3 regions of the Desmospora activa DSM 45169 genome follow, and region 3 is predicted to be linked to each of the others. Evidence: riboswitches for the same ligand, from Rfam matches in the RefSeq annotation. Region 3 holds a riboswitch; each other region holds the start of a gene.
What was found. Region 3 has a riboswitch for cobalamin ahead of C8J48_RS16985 (ribonucleoside-diphosphate reductase subunit alpha). Riboswitches for the same ligand answer to the same signal wherever they lie in the genome.

Region 1 (6,999 bases), on a different contig from region 3:
GCCTTCTCAAAAAATCGACGATACAGCCGCCTTCCCAACCCCTGTTTTCGATATTCCGGGTGGACCCCAACAAAGTGGATATAGGCTTCCTCCGGCACTGACGGCGAAAAGAAACCAACCAAAAAGGCGGCGATTTCACCTTTGTTTTTTTCGATAACAAACGAAGTATGAGAAAAATGCACAAAAAACAGGCGGGGAAGCATGGCGGACATCAACCGCCCGCCCCACCATTCATCCAAGCGGGGATGGATCGAGTGAAAATCCGCCTCTGTCAGCTTACGCAGATTCATTTTCAACCTCCTCCTGTACACAAAAGGTGACAGGTTTATCCCCAAGCCTCATCGAAGACCTTCTCATTAAAACCAACCGTTGCCTTCTTCCCGTCCGTAACGATGGGGCGTTTGATCAACATCCCGTCGGAGGCTAACAACTCCAGTTTCTCCTGATCGCTCATCCCTTTTAACTTCTCTTTCAAATTAAGCTCACGATATTTTTTACCACTGGTGTTAAAAAACTTCTGGAGAGGTAAGCCACTTTGCTTCACAAACCGGTCCAACTCTTCCTTTGATGGAGAATTGTCCACGATATGGCGGGTTTCAAAGGAAATATCGTTCTCCTCCAGATATTTTTTCGCCTTGCGACACGTTCCACAGGGGGGATATTCGTACATAAGTAGAGCCATCAACACTTCCTCCTTCAATCAAAAAACAATCCTTTTTAGTATACCATTCCATAATGGATTAAAGCCCACGAGGTATTCGTGGGCTTTAATTGATGATACTCATGAGTGAAGCGACTGTGGCGAGACTTGTGCTTTAGTGCCAAGGGTGCTACACCGGAATCGTTCCCTCTTCCTTTTAAGCAGCTCAACTCACAGAACAAACGAGTGCGCTGTTAGACGCTCTCAACGAAACACTTGCCCGCCCCGTTTATACTCCACATCATCCACGCCATCGCGGGCATTGGCGGCACGGGCAACGGCAAAGAAAAAATCGGAGAGGCGGTTGAGATAGCGCCGTACCTCGTCATTGGTCTCCTGCTCTTTTGCCAAGCTGACAACCCGACGCTCGGCCCGGCGGGTAAGGACGCGGCAAACATGAAGAGCGGAAGAGAGCGAAGAACCACCCGGTAAGATAAAGCGTTGAATCTCCGGTGCCTCTTCATTGTAGCGATCAATCCATTTCTCTAAGTGCTCCACCATCTCCGCCGACACTTTATACTGCCGTTTGCGGCCCGCTTGGGCCAAATCACCGCCGACGTCAAATAGTTCATGTTGGATCTCGGTCAAATCCCGAATCATATCGCCATGCCGTTGTGGGTCCATTCGTATGATGGCTTCGCTGACAAAAGCGTTTACCTCGTCCGTGGTGCCATACGCTTCCACCCGGATATCGTCTTTGTCGACACGCCCGCCCACTACGCTGGTCTGACCGGCGTCACCGGTACGAGTATAGAGACGCATCCAGACCACCTCCTTCTCTGATCATGGTTGGGTAAACTATCGGGCCTTGCACACCAAAGCACTAGTCTCGCCTTAGTCGCTTCGCTCCCAGGTCTCGCTTCACCCGAAAACCACCTCTCCTGATATACAATCTAATATCCCGGAATGGGTACAAGCCAGAATCCCATCCCGTCAAGCTTCAACCCATACCCGATTGCTTCAGGTGAGAAGCACTTTCCACCCCTTGCGCTTGCAGCAGTACTTGCGGAACGCCAGTGGTGGGATGCGAGATCATGATCGGTTTTACCCCATATACATCCTCGATTAAGGAAGAACGCAATACCGTTGCCGGTCGTCCTTCCATTACTACTTTCCCGTTTTTCATCAACAACAGCCGCTCGCAATATTGAGCCGCTAGATTAAGGTCGTGAAAAACAACCAGCACCGCCAATCCGCATTTCCGCTGCCAACGTTGGATATGATCCAGGATAGACAACTGATGAGCAATATCGAGATAAGTGGTGGGTTCATCCAGCAACAGACAGGACGGTTCCTGTGCCATCGCTTTGGCGATTGCCACCTGCTGCCGCTCGCCGCCACTCAACCACTGAACGGAGCGGTGGCGCCAAGGTGCTAACCCGGTCTGCTGCAAAATCCGCTCCACCACCTCCCGATCCCGGCGCTCCGTCCAGGGCCAAAAGCCCTGATGGGGATGACGTCCCATAGCGACAACTTCTTCCACTGTAAACGGAACCGGCGGCAACCCTTCCTGTGGAAGCACCGCCAACTGACGAGCCCGTTGCCGTTGACCCCAGGCAGCCATCTCTTTTCCCTGAAAGCGAACCTGGCCCATATCAGGAGGCTCTTCCCCGCATAGAAGCCGGATCAGAGTCGTTTTCCCACAGCCGTTGGGGCCGATCAAGCCGACCATTTCCCCGGCGTGCAATGTCAGATTTACATTGCGTAGCACTTCTCGCCCCTGGCGCTGTTTACTTACCCCAATCGCTTCCAGCATCCCGCTCACTCCTTTCACTCTTCGTCATGGTGGCGGGGATTCCTCCCAACCGTGCCGACTGTGTCGCCGTAGCAGCCACGCAAAGAACGGTGCTCCGATAAAAGCGGTAATGACACCAATCGGCAACTCCCGCGGATCCATCAACATGCGTGCACCGGTATCCGCCCATACCAGGAAAACGGCTCCTCCCAAAGCGGACAACGGCAACAACACCCGATGATCCGGTCCCGTCAGCATCCGGAGCAAATGGGGGATAATCAACCCGACAAAGCCGATTGTACCGGATACCGCCACCGCCGCCGCCGTCATCAATGTGGCGGTTACCAGCAACACCAGTCGTACCCGCTCCACCGGTACACCCACATGGGCGGCGGACCGTTCCCCCAAGGCCAATAAGTTTAACGTACGGGCCAGCAGCCAGCTGAGCAAGAGACCTCCAGTCAAAAAGGGAACGACGACCATTGCATGACTCCAATCCCTTAAAGCGACACTTCCCATTAACCAGTACTGGATTCGCTGCATTTCCTGGGCGGATACGGTGGCGATCATATAGGTAAGAATCGCACCAAAAAACGCTTGCACCACCACTCCGGATAAAATCAGCGTATCACGGCGCATCGTATTTCCGACACGAGCGAGGCTCAATACACAGACGAGTGCCAGCGCTGCCAGTACAAATGCCCACAACGGCACCGTCCACCGCCCCAACCAAGCGGCACCCCATCCGGTAAAGATGGCAATAGCCGCCCCTACCGCTGCCCCCGAGGAGACCCCTAGGATATAGGGATCAGCCAAGGGATTGCGCAACAAACCTTGGAAAACGGCCCCCGCTGTCGCCAATGCCGCCCCCACCACCGCCGCCAATACGACACGGGGCAGACGAATTTCGCGAATGATCGCTTCTGTCACCGCATCGGTTTCCACTGATCGCACCGGTTTGATCATGACCGCCCACGCATCAAGCATGCCAATATTAGCCGATCCAATCGAAACGGCCAAAGCCATCGAAAGCAGCAACAACACTGCCAACGACAGCAACCATAATCCTAAACGCAAGCTCCAACGGCTCCCCATCATCATTTGGCGACTTCAGCGTATGCTTCTGGATACAGCCCTTCCGCTATCTGCAGGAGACCCTGGGTGATCCGGGGGCCGGGACGGCTGATCAGATTGGAATCTACCCGTTGGATACGGTCATGTTTGACGGCATCGATTTCCTGCCAACCACCACGGGATTGAACCGCCTTCTCATCCCCGTGCGTAAGGAGAATAACATCCGGATTCCATTGGATCACGGTTTCTGAAGAGACAGGGTCCCATCCCTCATGGTCAGCGGCTACATTTTCTCCACCGGCAGCGGTGATCAATTCATCTATAAACGTGCCTTTTCCCGAAGTATGCAAATCAGAGGAGACTTCCATCCACACCTTCACTCTCTCCTTGTCATCCTTTACCGTTGCCGCTACTCGTTCCGCCAGTTCCTTCTCCTTTTTCATGTCAGATATCACTTTTTCCGCTTGCTCCATCGCTCCGGTTGCCTGTCCCACATTGTGGATCATCTGAAAAACATCATTCAAATTCTGCGGTTCATAGCTGAGAACAGTTAGTCCCAACTCCCGTAGTTTATCGATTGTCTCCTGTCCATTCACTGGAGAGGCCAATACCAGATCCGGCTTCAGCTCGGCTACCTTTTCCACATTGATCGTCATATCGCCAACCTTTTCTACCTCTTTTACCTCTTCGGGATAATCGTCATTGGTAGTGACTCCCACTACTTTCTCTCCCAATCCGAGGGCATATGCCGTCTCGGTCATGCTTGGAATCAGAGACACGATCCGCTGCGATTCATCGTCGATACTCACTTCGGCATCCGTATCATCCGTCAGGGTAACCGGAAACCCTACCTCTGTCTGTTGCGGCTTCGCCCCTTCTTTGTCGGCGGCAGACGGTGCCTGACAGCCCACGCTCCAAACCATCGCCAAGGTCAACACCAAGGCCAATACACGAAAACGGCTCCACATCTCCCAACCATTCCCTTCTGGATGACAAAATAAAAAAACCGCTCGCCCGAGGCAAAAGGGTTTCACAGGCATTCCTTGAACAGAGGACACCGATGTCCACAACAAGGTCCCGCGCTCTCCTTTACCTCGAAGGAGATCGCAAGCGTACCGGTGAAGGGCAGGTCTCCTGGCTCATGGATCATCGCTTTACCGCGCCTTCCCGTCCTGAAGGACAGTGGCTGTATGCGGTTTCGCTTCCCATTGACAGTGGCGGGACCGCGCCGGATTTGCACCGGCTTCCCTTTTCACTTCCGCCCGTAAGCGAAAGACCCTTCACCTATCCACTTGTGGCTACATTATAGCTGATTGTCAGAAAATGTTCAATTCGGAAGAAAAGGAGGAACAAAAAACCCACTTGGCAAATCGGCAGTCGGGAGGTACGCTGGAAAGCAAGCAGGGGCTTCCACAAATGAAACAGTAAGAGCACGCAGTCTCAAAAATCCTTCCCTGATCAACACGTTTGTTTTTTGCTATCGTTTCCTGATAGACATGAGAGAGGAGGAGAATCGATTGTCAGAAGTAGAAACCGATCCCTTTCACTTAAGCCTGCCACAGGAAGAACGGGTAATCCGAGGAGAGGTGCGGCTAACCCCTTCTACCCAACCATTGCCGACCGTGATTTTGTGTCATGGTTTTAAAGGCTTTCGCCGTTGGGGGTTTTTCCCCTATGCCGCAGAAGCGTTGGCACAGGCCGGTTTTGCCGTTATCACCTTTGATTTTTCTATGAACGGCATCGGTGCAGATGGGGAAAACTTCACCGAGTTGGACCGATTTGCCCACAACACCTACAGCCGTGAACAAGAAGATTTAGCCCGTATCCTACAAGCACTCAAGCAGCAGGAACTCCCCCAGAGCGACGCGATCGATCCCCAACGGTTGGCGTTGGTGGGACACAGTCGCGGTGGAGCCAACAGCTTGTTGTTTGCGCTTGACCATCGCGAGGTGGATCGAGTCATCTTATGGAACAGCATCGCCCGACCCGACCTCTTTTCTCCTGAACTAAAAGAGCGCATCCGTCGCGAAGGGCGGGCCACTATTCCCAATGCCCGCACCGGCCAGGATATGCCGATCGATCGGGAGGTATTAGATGATCTCGAAGCAAACCGGGAGCGCTATGAGCTGTTGCAACGCTTAAAGGGATACGAAAAGCCGGTGCTGATTTTACACGGGGACGCCGATCTCTCCGTTCCTCCCGACACGGCTAAGAGACTGGCGGCAGCGATTCCCACTCACAAAACTCATTTTCTCGCTGGAGCCAATCATACATTTGGGGCGGTTCATCCCTTTCAGGGTACTACACCACAGTTGGAGGAAGCAGTGAGGCACACCGTCTCCTTTTTACAAAAACTCTAATCTCGCTAAAAGTATGAACAGCATCTTTTTTGCGGCAACGAAAAGACCGGCCAGCTGGCCGGTCTTTTCGTCTCAAGGGGGTCAAACTCTTTTTATCGAATAATAGGAAGGAATCGCAATTGTTAAGGTGTTGCTATTATTATATCCAATTTAAAAATGTATGTCAATCACAATAGCATCAAAAAATGAAAGCCATTCCATCTTTTTTCGTTTTTTCACTTTGATCAGCTTGTTAATAAGCACTTCAGCGTTTCACTTGACAAAACGAGATTTGCTTTATGGATGTTTCAGTAAAACATATTTTTTGTAGCCTAATGAAACAGAAGCAACGATTACTCAAACATCAAAGCGACTGTATATCCGCAAAATTTCCGCACATTTAGTACACCTGTATCCAGAATCAGATATTGCCCTTTGATTCCGATCAATGTACCATCCACTTCCGCATGCTTGTCCAAATTCCATGCCGCAATTTTTTCCGGGACGGAGATATGGGGATAAGCAAAATGAGTAACTGTTGCGTCATTCAATAGATACGGTTGATACTTTTCCGGAACATACTTATGTAATTCTTCTTTTACATCTGTCAAGTTGCGGTAGGTGATTTCGTTTTTCAGCATACGGCGCCAATTGGTCTTATCTGAGACATACTGGGACAGATGGACTTCCAATTCCCCAGCATCTTTCCGTGTGGGTACCTCTGCGATCGGCAAGGCGGCAACAGCCCCCTGATCTACCCAACGCTCAATGGTACGGATCTTCCGGGTGATTCCCACCTTAACATCACTGCTGAGCGCCAGATAAACGATATGGGGTTGAAGGCAATGGGCTTCCGCAAATGCATTGTCGCGACAGGTGCCCTGATGATAATGACATTGTTGCGGTTTGACGATACAGAGATCATTTTCAGGCAATGCGCGAAAACAAGGATAGCAGGAACCGGCATTATAAGTCTTTTTTATTTTACGGCCGCAGTGGATACAGTGGATCTCACCCTGATATTGAATCCGAATTCTTTTTCCGACTACATCATTGATCGGTGTAACCTGATCACCCAGACGAAAGAAATACGATACGGGAGCAGTTGGTTTATGCTGCAATGCCCGCAAGCTTCCCACCAGTTTCATGCT
Region 2 (6,999 bases), on a different contig from region 3:
GAGTGTGGATTTGTGTTTGCGGTTGAACAGAAGAGGTGGCCAGACGGAATGCGCGTACCGCTTGATCCAGGTATGCCTTCCACTTGTGTTTCTTTAGGGGCAACCCTTCGCGCAATGCCGGTTCGTCCACCTGGATGATGGCGATCCCGCTGGACTCCAGTGCATCCACTTCCTGTCGCAAGGCATACCCGATTTGAAGAGCGACTTCGCTTTCCGGGAGATCATCACGCACAAAGGACCAACGGATCATGGTGGTGGGGCCGGTCAACATGCCTTTTACCTTTTTTTCTGTCAGCGATTGCGCATAGCTGCTCATCTCCGCCGTCATCGGTGCATGGAAAGCGACATCGCCGTGGATGATGGGTGGTTTAACACAACGGGAACCGTAGGATTGGACCCAACCGTGTTTCGTAAAGGAGAAGCCGGTCAATTTATCGCTAAAATACTCTACCATATCGGTTCGTTCAAATTCACCGTGAACCAGTACATCCAAGCCGATCTCTTCCTGAATGCCGATCCAACGAGCGGTCTCTTTTTGTACAAATTCACGGTAACGTTCCTCGGACCATTCGCCCGTTCGCCATTTTTTACGGGCGCGTCGCACCTCCGGGCTTTGCGGAAAACTGCCGATGGTTGTGGTGGGAAACAGCGGGAAGGAGTAGAATTTTTCCTGCTGTTCTTGTCGTTCGGCAAAGGGATGGCTGCGGGTAAAGGCTGTGGAAGTAAGGTTGGCGATCTCCTTCCGTATCTCAGGAATCCGGCGAAAAGAAGCCTGATCAAACGTTTCAATCGCAGCAGCGTTTTCTTGCAATACTTCGGCAACAACCGCTTGCCCGTGGAGGAATCCTTCTTTTAAAATGCTCAATTCATCCAATTTTTCATGGGCAAAGGCGATTACCCCGGCTAACTCTGATGGTAGCTCCTGCTCTTCTGCCGCATCTACCGGTACATGCAACAGGCTGCAAGAGGGTTGTAACATCCATGCGGCCGGAGAGACGATCTCCCGAATCTCCTCCAGCAGGTTGAGCTGTTTTTGCAAGGGTGTTTTCCAGATGTTACGGCCGTCGATCAAACCTAGCGCAAGTACTTTATCCTCGGGAAATCCATGCTTTTGGAGCGATGCCAGGTTTTCTTCCCGGCCGTACACCAGATCCAGCCCGATTCCGTGTACTGGTAAACGGATTAGATCGGAGTAAGCGGAGACGGAGTCAAAATAAGTTTGCACCAACAGGCGCAGCCCAGGAGCGGCATCCGCCAGTCGACTGTATGCGGTGTGTAACCATTCCATTTCAGCGGCGGTGACATCCGTTACGAAGGCGGGTTCATCCAGTTGAATCCAATCGGCGCCTGCTGCCTCTAATTCTTGCAGCACTTGGGCATACAGCGGAGTGAGGGTGTCCAAGAGCAAGCGGGAAAACTGATCAGGATGAAATCCCTTGGCCAGTTTTAAAAATGTAAACGGGCCTAGAATCACCGGTTTGGCGTTGATTCCCCAGCGTTTGGCTTCACGGAAAGCACGAAGCGGACGGTTTTCCAGCAAAGTGGGTACCATTTCCTCTTCCCATTCCGGAACGATGTAATGGTAGTTGGTATCAAACCATTTGGTCATTTCACATGCGACCGCTTTTTGATTCCCTCGGGCCATTGCAAAATAGGTGTCCAGGGAAACTGGACCTCCATCATGGCCAAAGCGCTTGGGGATCAGTCCAAACATGACCGCCGTATCCAACACATGGTCATAGTAGGTGAAGTCACCCACGGGTGGGAGATCAACCCCTTTTTCCACCTGTGTATGCAAGTATTCATGCCGGAGCGTTTTTATCCGCTCCTCCAACTCCGCTTGCTCGATTTTGCCGGACCAATGAGATTCCAGCGCTTTTTTCCATTCTCGCCGTTTTCCGATTCGCGGGTATCCGAGGTTACTGGTGTATACGTTTACCACAATCCATCGCCCCTTTCATCATTAAAAAAGCCATCTCCCAAGTACACACGCGGAGATGGCTGGATGCTTCTGTTCATGTGATTACTTCCCATGACAAATTCAAATGGGTTCAATCCCGTTCATCCAAACACCTCCCTATCAACCGTAGGTACCACTGGTGTTGTTGGGATAGGCAGGTCTCCTGGCTCCAGGTTCATCATCGGACGGCGCCTTCCCCATTCGTGATCCATGCAAATGAATGAGTGGCTGATATGCCGTCGGTTCCCCTGTTACAGTGGCGGGACCGCATCGGATTTTCACCGATTTCCCTTTTAAACGTTGGACTAATCCAACATACCTATCCCCGTGATATGAAATTATTTTAAAAGCTTACTATAAAGCGGAGGCGTGGTCAATTAGAATGTTTTCCAGAAACACTCGCGTCTGTTCCGACCGACGTAAGTTGTAGTCGCTGGATGGCGGCGATGGGTTCTCTTTAGCGCTTCACCTAAATGACATGGAATAACTCAAGAAAGACACGCAGCGCCAGAAAGGTAACCAGTAGCATAATCAAACCGTAGATGATATTTTGTCTGGAGTTGTTGACGGAATCCCCTAAGAAATCTTTCTTATTGCTGAGAAGCCAGATCAAGGCTGCCACCAGCGGTAACGCCAACCCGTTTAAGGCTTGTGCGGTGACGATGACGGCAATCGGCATCTCGTCAAACAGGGCGATAATCCCGACCGGTACCAAACTGGTCACCACCATGATGATACGACTGCGGAGTGCGGTGGCATCTTCCGGCCACCCAAATGCCTGGTTCATCAAAATGTAGGCCAAAGAGGCTTGATACAGACCGGAAGAAAAACCGGCCGCCCACAATCCCAAGGCAAACGATACCCCAGCAAACCGCCCCAAAAGCGGAGTTAGTTGCATCGCCATATCCTCGGCTCCGGTTATCTCAATCCCTTGTGGATGAATGACGGCACCGGCACAGATGATGATCGATCCGGTGATAAACGCAGTAATTACCATGTTAAAGCGGAGATCGAAGCGGGAGAGGGCAATTTCCCGAGAGGGGATGCGATCGGCTACGGTTGCGTATTTCTTTTTAAGAAAGGCGGATAGGCCCAATACAGTATTAGGGGGCAATGTGGTCGCCAACAGCGCGAGCACCATCCAGTAGTCTCCTCCCGGTATACGGAAGGAAAAGCCTTTGCTTACCAGATCACCGAGGCTGGGGCCGGATACAAAGCCGGTAATGACAAAAGCCACAACCATCAGGCCGATCAAAACCTTATTGATGTTTTCTAACAAGGTGTAAACTCCGAGCCAAGCGATAACCAATGCCGAAATCGCCATGGTCAAGGCCCATGCGGTGATCGTTATTTCTGGTATAAAATAATTGAGGGCCATAGCCGCGCCGGTAAAATTACCCGCTTGAAAAGCGACAGCTCCCGTGATTAGAGCGACCAATAAAAAACCGGAGGCCGGTTTTCCGACATGTTGACGCACTCCTTCCATTAAAGATGTACTTTTACGCAATGTGATGCGAATGGCGGGCTCCTGATAAAAATAGGAGACCACACATGCCAGAATCACAATCCAGAGCGCTTCATACCCATAAGTGGCTCCTGCCACCGAGGTGGTTGTAACGGTTCCCGGTCCAATGATGGCCGCAGCGATAATCACGCCTGGGCCAATCGCTTTTACATAGTCTTTAAATGTAAGTGTGGAAGAGGGCGTAATACGATCCTCTTTTGACGTCATGGCAAAATCCTCCTTTTGTCAGTAATCAATGAATCGAACAATAAACAGACCTGTACACCTATATTTTGGACAATAAAGAAGGATCACTTCCTTTGTTTTAAAAAATATGGAAAAAGAAATTGAGGGAAATGAACAGCTGTCGGTTAATGGCCGATTTTTTTCGGAATGGGACGCATACCGTCCACAATCGGATCTTTAAAACGTACGGCGGGAACAAGGGAGATTTGAGATATACATCGGCACCGCTGTTCCTGCTCAGTAATGGGGAAGCGAGATGCCGTTGGTTAATAACGCTTTTTCAAAGGTATAGCTGCATTCCAGCAGAAAGCCTACCATATCCTCATCCCATACGACAATAGATTAGTCATCTGTACAATCAACTCACCATTTTAGATGCGGTACTGGCCGACATCCGCCCATAATAGGCGGAATATTCATACTTTCAATTCATGAGACTCTGCAAAATATCGCCGCGACACTTCCTGGGACTGAACTTTGGAGATCAACTATTATGAAATCGGCTTAATGTGTGCAGAACGGATCGTATGGGTAGCTTTACGAGAAAATGTGAAAAGCGATGTCTACACCAGCTCCGCTGATCGCTTTTGACCAGTCTTTGCCGTTTGGGTGAAGAACATCGCTTCCTACCTGCAATATCGGTATTACTTTTCTTTATGGTTAAACATCTTTAAACTGTTGAGGTCAAACCAATACTTCCGCCACCGCCCCGCTCCAGTGCAACTACAAGCCTTTGTAACAGCTTATGCGGAAAAGGATGAAGCGAAGCTGAGAGAGTTGTTTACCGCTTTATCGCGTATCCAATGATTTATATCGACTTGATCATGCCGCCATCGACGAGAATGGAGCTTCCGGTCATATACGAGTTAGCATCGGACACTAGGAAAGTAACCACATTGGCAAACTCTTCCGGTGTCCCGTATCGTTTTAACGGGATCGCTTGCCGCGATTGTTTCTCGATCTGTTCGCGGTTGACACCGAGGCGATCGGCTTTCATCTGATCGAGAAAAGCGACGCGGTCGGTAGCGATCCGGCCGGGAGCGACGGTGTTGATCGTAATCCCGTATGGAGCCAGTTCTTCGGCCAGGGTTTTGGTTAATCCGACGATGCCTAAGCGAAAGGTATTGGATAACAGTAACCCCGGGATCGGCTGCTTGATCGAGGAGGAGGCGATATTGATAACTCGTCCGCCTTCTCGCTTTAAATCGGGGAGAACTTCACGAATGATACGAATATAGCTGAGTAAGTTTAACTCAAATGCTTTTTGCCAATCGTCATCGGAAAACTGATCAAAGGAACCGCCAGGAGGACCACCGGCATTATTGATTAAAATGTCGATTTTACCGAAGGTATCCCGTGTTTGTTGCACCAGGGATCGAATGTCATCCACTTTGGTAATATCGGCGGCATGATAAGCTACTTTTCCCGTGCCCATCGGTTGCAACTCAGCTTTCACAGACGCTAACTTTTCCTCGTTGCGGCTGGTCAACATCACATGGGCCCCTTCTCTTACCAATTGAGCGGCGATTGCTTTGCCCAATCCCTGACTGGATGCAACCACCAGAGCAACTTTATTTTGCAGATGAAGTTCCATCACACAAAACCTCCTCTTATCCGGAAATTTTCATGTCCTTTACATGATTGACCAGCTTCTCAAATCCGTCAATCTGACATTCCACAATATCGCCGTCACGAATCACCACTGCGCCTGGAGTTCCGGTAGAAATAATATCACCCGGCAGCAAGGTCATCACCTTGGAGTGAAAGGAGACGAGGGACCAAAGGCGAAAAGTCATGTTGGAGACGACGTTTTTACGGTGGAGGGCTCCATTGATCATGGTTGCCACTTCAAGTTTAAGAACATCGTCCACCTCATCGGGCGTAATCAGATGGGGACCAAAACTAAAAAAAGTATCAAAGCTTTTGGAACGGGTTAAGTAGCGCGGATTTTTCTGCAAAATATCTTCCGCCGTCATATCGATTATCGTCGTAAAGCCGGCGATCACGTCAGGAGCCTCTTCCTCGGATACATTTTTACACGCTTTGCCGATGATCAAGCCCAATTCCGCTTCCGCCGTCGTCCGTTCCGATTGCACTGGAATTTGAATCGTGTCATTAGGGCCGATGATGGCAGTGTCGGGCTTCATAAAGCTAGCTGGTTCCGTATTCGGTGCTTTTTCGCTTAGATCAGTCGCATGTTCCACATAATTGAGCCCGATTCCCCATATTTTGCGGGGATGACGGTAGAGAGGAGCGTATACCACTTGCGATAAAGGGATGATTCGATTGCGCAAGGGATGCATTAGGGATTCCCATTCTTGCTGAAACCATGTTTTTAATGACGGTAATTGCTCGAGGCGGATGATTTCAAATAAGGATGAAGGCCATGTGGTTCCCAGCTCTTCGTTTACAGCGGAAAGGGGGATGACACCTTCCGACAATACGATCGCCGCTAGTTCTTGCCCGTCTTTTTTAATGGTTGCAAGACGCATGCTTTCACGCTCCCACTTTTTCATAATAAGTTATAATGGTCAGATCTCCATAAGATAAATTGTATAACAATTTATCATAAAGTAATAGTTTCTGTAAATGGAATCGCGAATTGATGTCAAGTAAGATGACTTAAAAATTAGGGAGAACGTGTTTCACAGTCTTATCAAGAACGTGTTGACACTTTGCAGGCAGAAGGAATAAGATTTATCTAGAATTGCGTTTATTATCCAATTTTGAAGACGGATCATTGTTTGAAAGAAAATAAAACAGATCAGAAAAAGAGGGTAAGACGAATCAGCTAAAATGGGGGAGTTGACTGGATGTATGGGGAAGGGGTTTGGATTCTTTTAGCCTTGTACTGTGTCATTGGTGTAATTTATTGGAAAAAACAAGGGGAACCGACGTTGTTTGCGGCGATGGAAGAAGAGGAAGATCCTGAAGTTGAGAAATTGAGAGAGCAAGCCAAAATATTGGCCAGAACACGTGGGGAAAGATTTGTTTACATGGTTCTGGCGATCGGGTTCGTCTTGTTGTGGCCGCTTTTTCTGTATCAGGATGTGCAAGCCAAAATTCGCGAGTTGGTGAAGAAATAGCCGCCGTGAGGCGGTTTTTTATTGTAACCATTCATCGATTGAGGTGATCAAGATAAAACAACAAATCGTGGATGCTTTGACCCGAATGGAGAATGAAGAGGGTGTAACCATCCTATATGCGGCGGAATCGGGCAGTCGGGCGTGGGGGTTTGCTTCCGCAGACAGTGATTATGATGTTCGTTTTATATACAAACGACCGGTTC
Region 3 (6,999 bases):
AGTGGCGGAACGGCTGACGGCGGAACCGGGAACAAAGGCGTACGGATCGATTACAGTTGCGGTTCGCTATTATACGGAACCGGAGTGGGTGTGTCGCGTACCGTCCCATGTTTTTGTTCCCCGACCGCAGGTGGATTCAGCTGTTATACGACTAAAAGTGCGTCACCGCCCTCCGGTCCAGGTAAATAACGAGGAGCTGTTTTTCCGCATCATACGTGCTGCCTTCAACCAACGGCGCAAAACGCTTTCCAATGCCTTGTCCTCTCTTTTGTCCAACCGTCGGGAAAAAGCACCACTGATAGAGGCCATGACTGCGTCAGGCATCGATCCACAGCGTCGAGGGGAGACCTTGTCACTGGAAGAATTCGCCCGTTTAGCCAACCGCTTGGATGAACAAGTGTTTCCCCGTATATCATAAGCAGGATAGAACTGGCAACTGGAACGCAGGGGCCATCCTGGAGGGAACCGATGAACTTTATCCATCCGCGAAAAGGACGGATTGGACTGGATGAGATGATCGCTGCCATCTATGCTTTCATCGAAGGAGACCGATCTGCCCAATATAAAATGGTGATAGGGACCGATTCGCAAACCAGCCATCGTGGCACGCTATTTGTTACGGCCATCATTGTGCATCGGGTGGGAAAAGGAGCGCTTTTCTTTTACGCCAAGCAGCGCAGCCGACCCATCCTGGATTTGCGTTATCGCATCTATAAAGAGACAGAATACAGTCTGGCATGTATGGACCGATTGAAGGAAAAGGGATTTGTGGGCGCTTCGATGGAGTTACCGGTAGAAATCCATCTGGATGTGGGGCGTAAAGGGGAAACGCGCAAATTGATTCAGGAAGTGGTCGGATGGGTTACCGCGGTGGGCTATACGGCCAAGATTAAGCCGGATGCCTATGCCGCCAGTTCAGTGGCTGACCGCTTTACAAAATGAGAGCATAGAGACTTATAAACCCTTCCTTACGAAAATGTAATAAACTTGCCTTAATTATACAGCGGTTATTCCGCCGTATTTCGGCAAAAAAACCCGTTGACAGCTGGGTTGTCTCACTGCTATAATTCAACTTTTGACAAAGTTAACCTCCCGTGGTACAATAGTACCTGAGTGAGGTGGTCGATTGTAATGGGTAGGAATGCACTATCTGAGATAAAACGGACGTTGGAAGGTTACATCGGACAAAAAATTCGTCTCAAAGCCAACAGCGGACGTCGAAAGACCATTGAACGAAGCGGAGTATTGGAAGAGACTTACCCCTCCGTGTTTATTGTCAAATTGGACGAAGAACAACACTCTTTTGAACGAGTCTCATACAGCTATGCCGATATCCTGACGGAGACGGTGGAGCTGACCGTATTTCAAGATGAGGGTCAAATTCCTGTCAAATATGTGAAAAACCCGCAATAGAACACAGTAATGTGTTCTATTCGTTCTTATTCGTAATCCGAACCGATAATAGGCTCGGATTTTTTTATTGCGTTGTCCAAAAAAATGAGATAGGATAGTACCATACATCTTGGTGATATCACGATGATAAAACACTATATATTGTGGAAGTGGGTGCCCTCGGGGCGAAAAGGGAACCCGGTGTAAATCCGGGGCTGTCCTCGCAACTGTTATTGCGGACGAACCGAATGTGCCACTGCACCTATCGATCAAGCGATCAAGGGTGTGGGAAGGCTCGGTGTAGAAGGATGCATAAGCCAGTAGACCTACCCCTCCCACTCGCGCTTTTCATTCTTCGGGGATTGAGAATGGGAACGACAGCGATGAGAGCCACTAAGATATAGTGGTCTTGCGGCAGCTTTCTGTCTTTGGGCAGGAGGGATGCCTCTTTCATCACGGTCGTTTATCCTCTCGCCCCGGCAAGGGTTTTTTTATTGGCCTGGGATTTTATGCTGAAAGGTGGTCTGCCGTATGGCGACATTATCGGTGACAGAAGAGACGGCACAGGCGCGATTAGAGGAGGTTCGCCGTATTTTAGGCGATTTTCCCGCGTTGGCAGCCGATGCATTTATGGAAAAGGCAGAACGGCTGGCTTTACAAGATTTGGAGCAGGAAGATTGGACACAACGGTTGATCCTGCACGCATTGGAGGAGATTGGACGAGAAACGCCTGACTGGACCTATGTGGCCTCTCGTCTATTTGTCGGTTATCTCTATCGACAGGCGGCCAGCAACCGCGGATATGAGTCCGTAGACAGCACCTATGGGCCGTTTGCGGAAATGATCCACCAGTTGACAGAGAAGGGGATTTACTCACCCGTGTTGATGGAGAAATACTCCAGGGAGGAGATTGACCGCTTTGGCCGGGAGATTCGACCGGAAAAGGACCAGCTGTTTACATATATAGGGTTACGTACTTTGGCGGATCGATATTTGGCCCGCTCCCACGATGGAGCGGTGATGGAACTGCCACAAGAACGGTTGATGGTGATCGCGATGGTGTTGATGGTACATGAACCGGAGCGTGAGCGAGCGGAGCGGGTGCGGGAAGCGTATTGGGCCTTAAGCAATCTTTATATGACTGTCGCCACTCCCACCCTGGCCAACGCCGGCAAAACCTTTGGTCAGCTGTCTTCCTGCTTTATCGATACCGTCGATGATTCGTTGCGCGGCATTTACGATACCAATACCGATGTGGCTACCTTGTCCAAAGGCGGAGGCGGATTGGGGGTTTATCTGGGCAAAATCCGTGCCCGTGGCAGCGATATTCGCGGCTTTAAAGGAATCTCCTCCGGTGTGCTCCCTTGGATGAAACAGTTGAACAACACGGCGGTCAGTGTGGATCAGCTGGGGCAGCGGCAGGGTTCCATCGCTGTTTATCTGGATGTGTGGCATCGGGATATCTTCTCTTTCCTGGACGCCAAACTGAACAACGGGGATGAACGCCTGCGTACCCATGATCTCTTTACCGGTGTTTGTATTCCCGATCTGTTTATGGAAACGGTGGAGGAGCGCGGGGATTGGTATCTGTTTGACCCTCATGAAGTGCGGCAAGTGATGGGCTGGTCCTTGGAGGATAGTTTCGATGAAAAGCGGGGAGAGGGAACCTTCCGCCAACGCTATGCGGCTTGTGTCAACCACCCTGGACTCTCCAAGCAAAAAGTGCCGGCGATTGAAGTGATGAAGCGGATTCTGATTTCCCAGCTGGAAACGGGAACACCATATCTGTTTTACCGGGATGAAGTCAACCGCGAAAATCCCAATAAACATCAGGGCATGATTTATTCCTCTAATCTGTGCACCGAGATCACCCAAAACCAGTCCCCAACGGTGGTGATCGAAGAGCAGCTGGAAGACGGAAAGATCGTGATCACCAAGGAGCCCGGCGATTTTGTCGTCTGCAATTTGTCGTCGGTCAATCTTGGCCGGGCGGTGCCGGATGGAGTATTGGAGCGGTTGATTCCGATTCAGGTGCGGATGTTGGACAATGTGATCGACTTAAATCAGATTGAAGTGCTGCAAGCCAGCCGCACCAACCAACGCTACCGTGCAGTGGGATTGGGTACCTTTGGTTGGCATCATCTGCTAGCCCTTAAAGGGATTCCGTGGGAGTCGGACGAGGCGATCCAATTGGCGGACGAATTGTATGAAGAGATCGCGTACCTGACGATTCGCTCCTCCATGGAGCTGGCGCAGGAAAAAGGATCGTATCCGTTGTTTGCAGGCAGTGAGTGGGATTCGGGAGCTTGGTTTGAACGGCGCGATTATACCAACCCCCGTTGGCGTCAATTGGCGGATGACGTTCATGAGCATGGTTTGCGCAACGGCTATCTACTGGCGGTTGCCCCCAACGCCAGCACCTCGGTTATCGCTGGCAGCACGGCCTCCATCGATCCGGTGTTCCGCCAGGCATACAGCGAAGAGAAGAAAAACTATAAGATTCCGGTAACCGCACCCGATCTCAATCCACAAACGGCCTGGATCTATAAATCCGCTTATGAAATCGACCCCCGTTGGAGCATTCGCCAACTGGTGGCTCGTCAGCGTCATATCGATCAATCCCAATCCTTTAACCTGTATGTCAAAAACGACATCAAAGCGAAGAAATTGTTGGAGCTTCATCTGTTTGCCTGGCAATCCGGTGTGAAGACGACGTATTACACCCGTTCCACTTCGTCGGACTATGAGGATTGTGAAAGCTGCTCATCCTAAGAAAGGAGAAAAAACGATGGAAGTACATTTGCCAAAACGAAAACTGTACGATGTAACAGCTCCCAACGCCAGTACCGGCATTGTGGGGGGACGCTCCTCCAATGTGCTCAACTGGGACGACTGTCGTTTCCCTTGGGCCTATCCGTTGTACAAAAATATGCTGGCCCATTTTTGGACTCCCTTTGAAATCAACATGGCTGAAGATGTAAGGCAGTGGAAAGACCTGAGCGACGATGAGCGTTTTGCCTTTAAACGCATCATCGGATTGTTGGCTTTTCTCGATTCGATTCAAACCGACTACTCTTCGCGGGTGGCCGATTATTTAACAGATTCTAGCTTATCGGCGCTGATGGCGGTTCTCTCCTTCCAGGAGGTCGTTCACAACCAATCCTACTCCTATGTATTGTCCTCCCTGGTGAATAAGCAGGAGCAAGACGAGATCTTTGAGTATTGGAAGACCGATGCGGTGTTGCGGGAGCGGAACGATTTTATCGTCAAGGGCTATGACGAATTTGTGGACAACCCCACTCCCCGCACCCTGTTGGAATCAATTGTGTATGACGTCATCTTGGAAGGCCTCAACTTCTATTCCGGTTTTGCCTTTTTCTATAATTTGGCCCGTAACCAGAAAATGGTGGCCACCTCCACCATGATCAACTACATCAACCGGGATGAACAGCTACATGTGCGCCTGTTTGTACAGATTTTTAAAGAGTTGCTGGCGGAGCACCCGGAATTGGATACGGAAGAGACCCGCACCTTCGTCAGTGAGACCTTTCGCCAGGCGGCGGAATTGGAGATCAAATGGGGCCAATATATCCTGGGCGATCGTTTTCCCGGCATCGGTCCCAAAGAGCTGGAGGATTACATTCGTTTTATGACCAACAAGCGCGTGAGGGAACTGGGAGCGGAACCGCCTTTCCCCGGTTACCGCCAAAACCCGATGCGCTGGATTGTCGCCTATGAGGATGTCAATAGCGGCAAACAGGATTTCTTTGAAGGCAAATCTCGTCAATACACCAAAGTATCCGATGCCAACGGCTTTGATGAGCTGTAACAGAAAGAATTTTTGAAAGCGAAGTGCCTGTGCTGTGCTGCTCAGCGGATATCGACGAAGGTACTGTGGATATCCGCGACGGGAACGCTTCATACTATGCATAGCCTGTGTTTGAACAAAGGGGGAATTCCACTTGGCGCGACGCGGTGTCATGTCGGAAGCCATGAAAGTCGAATTGGCCAAAGAACTGGGTTTTTATGATGTTGTTCAACGTGAAGGCTGGGGCGGAATCAAAGCACGGGACGCCGGTAACATGGTGAAACGGGCAATTCAGCTGGCCGAGGAACGCATGGCCGAACGGGAATGAAGACACAGGCTGACCGGGGTATACTACCCCGGTCTTTTTTGGTGGGAGCGAGGCGACTGAGGTGAGACTTGTGCTTTGGAGTGCATGGAGCGGAAGTGGATAACCTCCGACTGCCCCGCGATTGGTTTATCAAAAACCTCGGGATCGATCCATTGCTCTCACCGGTTCCGCTTTTACGGGGGATGGGCACATGTTACAATAGTAAAGCCAGCTTTTCCCGCTCAGGAAAAGAGAATCAGGAAAATGGAGAAGGGACCACGGGTGGCAGACAGGGGGGCAAGCGTTGGATATCTCCGTAAAAGCACCGGCAAAAATTAATTTAACACTGGATGTTCTACATAAAAGACCGGATGGATACCACGAATTAGAAATGGTGATGACCACTATCGACTTGGCGGATCGCATTGACCTGACTGAGATTTCCGGAGGGATTCAGCTGGAAAGCACCTCCGGTTTTATTCCTTTTGATGATCGAAATCTGGCGTATCGCGCTGCCGCCTTGCTTCAACAACGCTTTTCTGTAAAGAAAGGTGTGCGAATTTTGATCCACAAAGAAATCCCGGTAGCAGCGGGATTGGCCGGGGGGAGCAGCGATGCTGCCGCTACGCTGAAGGGCTTAAACAAAATGTGGAATCTTGGTTTGTCAACGGAAGAACTGGCGCAATTAGGGTTGGAGTTGGGATCGGATGTCCCTTTTTGCGTAAAAGGGGGAACCGCGATCGCCCGGGGGCGGGGAGAGCATTTAACCCCGATTGCTCCTCCACCTCCTTGCTGGGTGGTGTTGGCCAAACCGCAACACGGAGTGTCGACGGCGGAAGTATTCGGTGCTTTGGATTTAGCCGAAAAACGGGATCAACCCAATCTGGATGCGATGGTAAACGCATTGGAGCACCGTGATTTTACAGGGGTTTGTGCCAACTTGTCCAATGTGTTGGAGCAGGTTACCCTGTCTACGTATCCTCAGGTGGGCAAACTAAAAGAGCGGATGGACACCTTTGGCGCAGAAGGGGTGTTAATGTCCGGAAGCGGGCCGACGGTGTTTGGCTTGGTTAGCCGTGAATCCTTGGCGCGCAGGGTGGTAAACGGCTTACGCGGATTTTGCCGACAGGTGTACGCGGTGCGGATGCTGGGAGGGTTGGAAGCTCCTTTACTTGATAAAATCCGTACAAAATGATATATTTTTCGCAAACCATTCGGATTTCGGGGGGCTTTGGATGAAAAAGTGGAAGCGGAGCGCACGGCTGGTCGATATGACCCAGCAGCTGTTGAGCCAACCGCATCGCCTCATCCCTCTCAGCACCTTTGCTGAGCGCTATCAAGCGGCCAAGTCCTCCATCAGTGAGGATTTGGCCATTATTCATGAGGTGTTCCGGGAAGAGGGAGAGGGCATGTTGCAAACCGTCTCCGGCGCGACGGGAGGCATTCGCTTTATTCCTCGCGTTTCCCATGAGAATGCCCTGAAGCTATCACA

Region 1: another riboswitch for cobalamin. It lies ahead of C8J48_RS00285 (ABC transporter substrate-binding protein); the one in region 3 lies ahead of C8J48_RS16985 (ribonucleoside-diphosphate reductase subunit alpha).
Region 2: another riboswitch for cobalamin. It lies ahead of metE (5-methyltetrahydropteroyltriglutamate--homocysteine S-methyltransferase); the one in region 3 lies ahead of C8J48_RS16985 (ribonucleoside-diphosphate reductase subunit alpha).

What each region holds. Positions count from the first base shown of each region.
Region 1 is NZ_PZZP01000001.1:60,362-67,360, reverse strand. Features, by position in the region: gene C8J48_RS00310 (GNAT family N-acetyltransferase) at 1-290, opposite strand, end outside; gene C8J48_RS00305 (arsenate reductase family protein) at 326-682, opposite strand; gene C8J48_RS00300 (cob(I)yrinic acid a,c-diamide adenosyltransferase) at 905-1,462, opposite strand; gene C8J48_RS00295 (heme ABC transporter ATP-binding protein) at 1,641-2,456, opposite strand; gene C8J48_RS00290 (FecCD family ABC transporter permease) at 2,481-3,512, opposite strand; gene C8J48_RS00285 (ABC transporter substrate-binding protein) at 3,533-4,582, opposite strand; cobalamin riboswitch at 4,617-4,805, opposite strand; gene C8J48_RS00280 (alpha/beta hydrolase family protein) at 5,027-5,869, shown strand; gene C8J48_RS00275 (DUF2797 domain-containing protein) at 6,202-6,996, opposite strand.
Region 2 is NZ_PZZP01000001.1:2,243,273-2,250,271, reverse strand. Features, by position in the region: gene metE (5-methyltetrahydropteroyltriglutamate--homocysteine S-methyltransferase) at 1-1,942, opposite strand, end outside; cobalamin riboswitch at 2,097-2,298, opposite strand; gene C8J48_RS10915 (Nramp family divalent metal transporter) at 2,430-3,692, opposite strand; gene C8J48_RS10910 (SDR family oxidoreductase) at 4,519-5,304, opposite strand; gene C8J48_RS10905 (fumarylacetoacetate hydrolase family protein) at 5,321-6,202, opposite strand; gene C8J48_RS10900 (hypothetical protein) at 6,524-6,796, shown strand; gene C8J48_RS10895 (nucleotidyltransferase domain-containing protein) at 6,840-6,999, shown strand, end outside.
Region 3 is NZ_PZZP01000003.1:180,399-187,397, reverse strand. Features, by position in the region: gene rsmA (16S rRNA (adenine(1518)-N(6)/adenine(1519)-N(6))-dimethyltransferase RsmA) at 1-418, shown strand, start outside; gene C8J48_RS16995 (ribonuclease H-like YkuK family protein) at 469-942, shown strand; gene veg (biofilm formation stimulator Veg) at 1,132-1,413, shown strand; cobalamin riboswitch at 1,547-1,740, shown strand; gene C8J48_RS16985 (ribonucleoside-diphosphate reductase subunit alpha) at 1,924-4,164, shown strand; gene C8J48_RS16980 (ribonucleotide-diphosphate reductase subunit beta) at 4,181-5,221, shown strand; gene C8J48_RS16975 (small, acid-soluble spore protein, alpha/beta type) at 5,373-5,528, shown strand; gene ispE (4-(cytidine 5'-diphospho)-2-C-methyl-D-erythritol kinase) at 5,812-6,702, shown strand; gene purR (pur operon repressor) at 6,743-6,999, shown strand, end outside.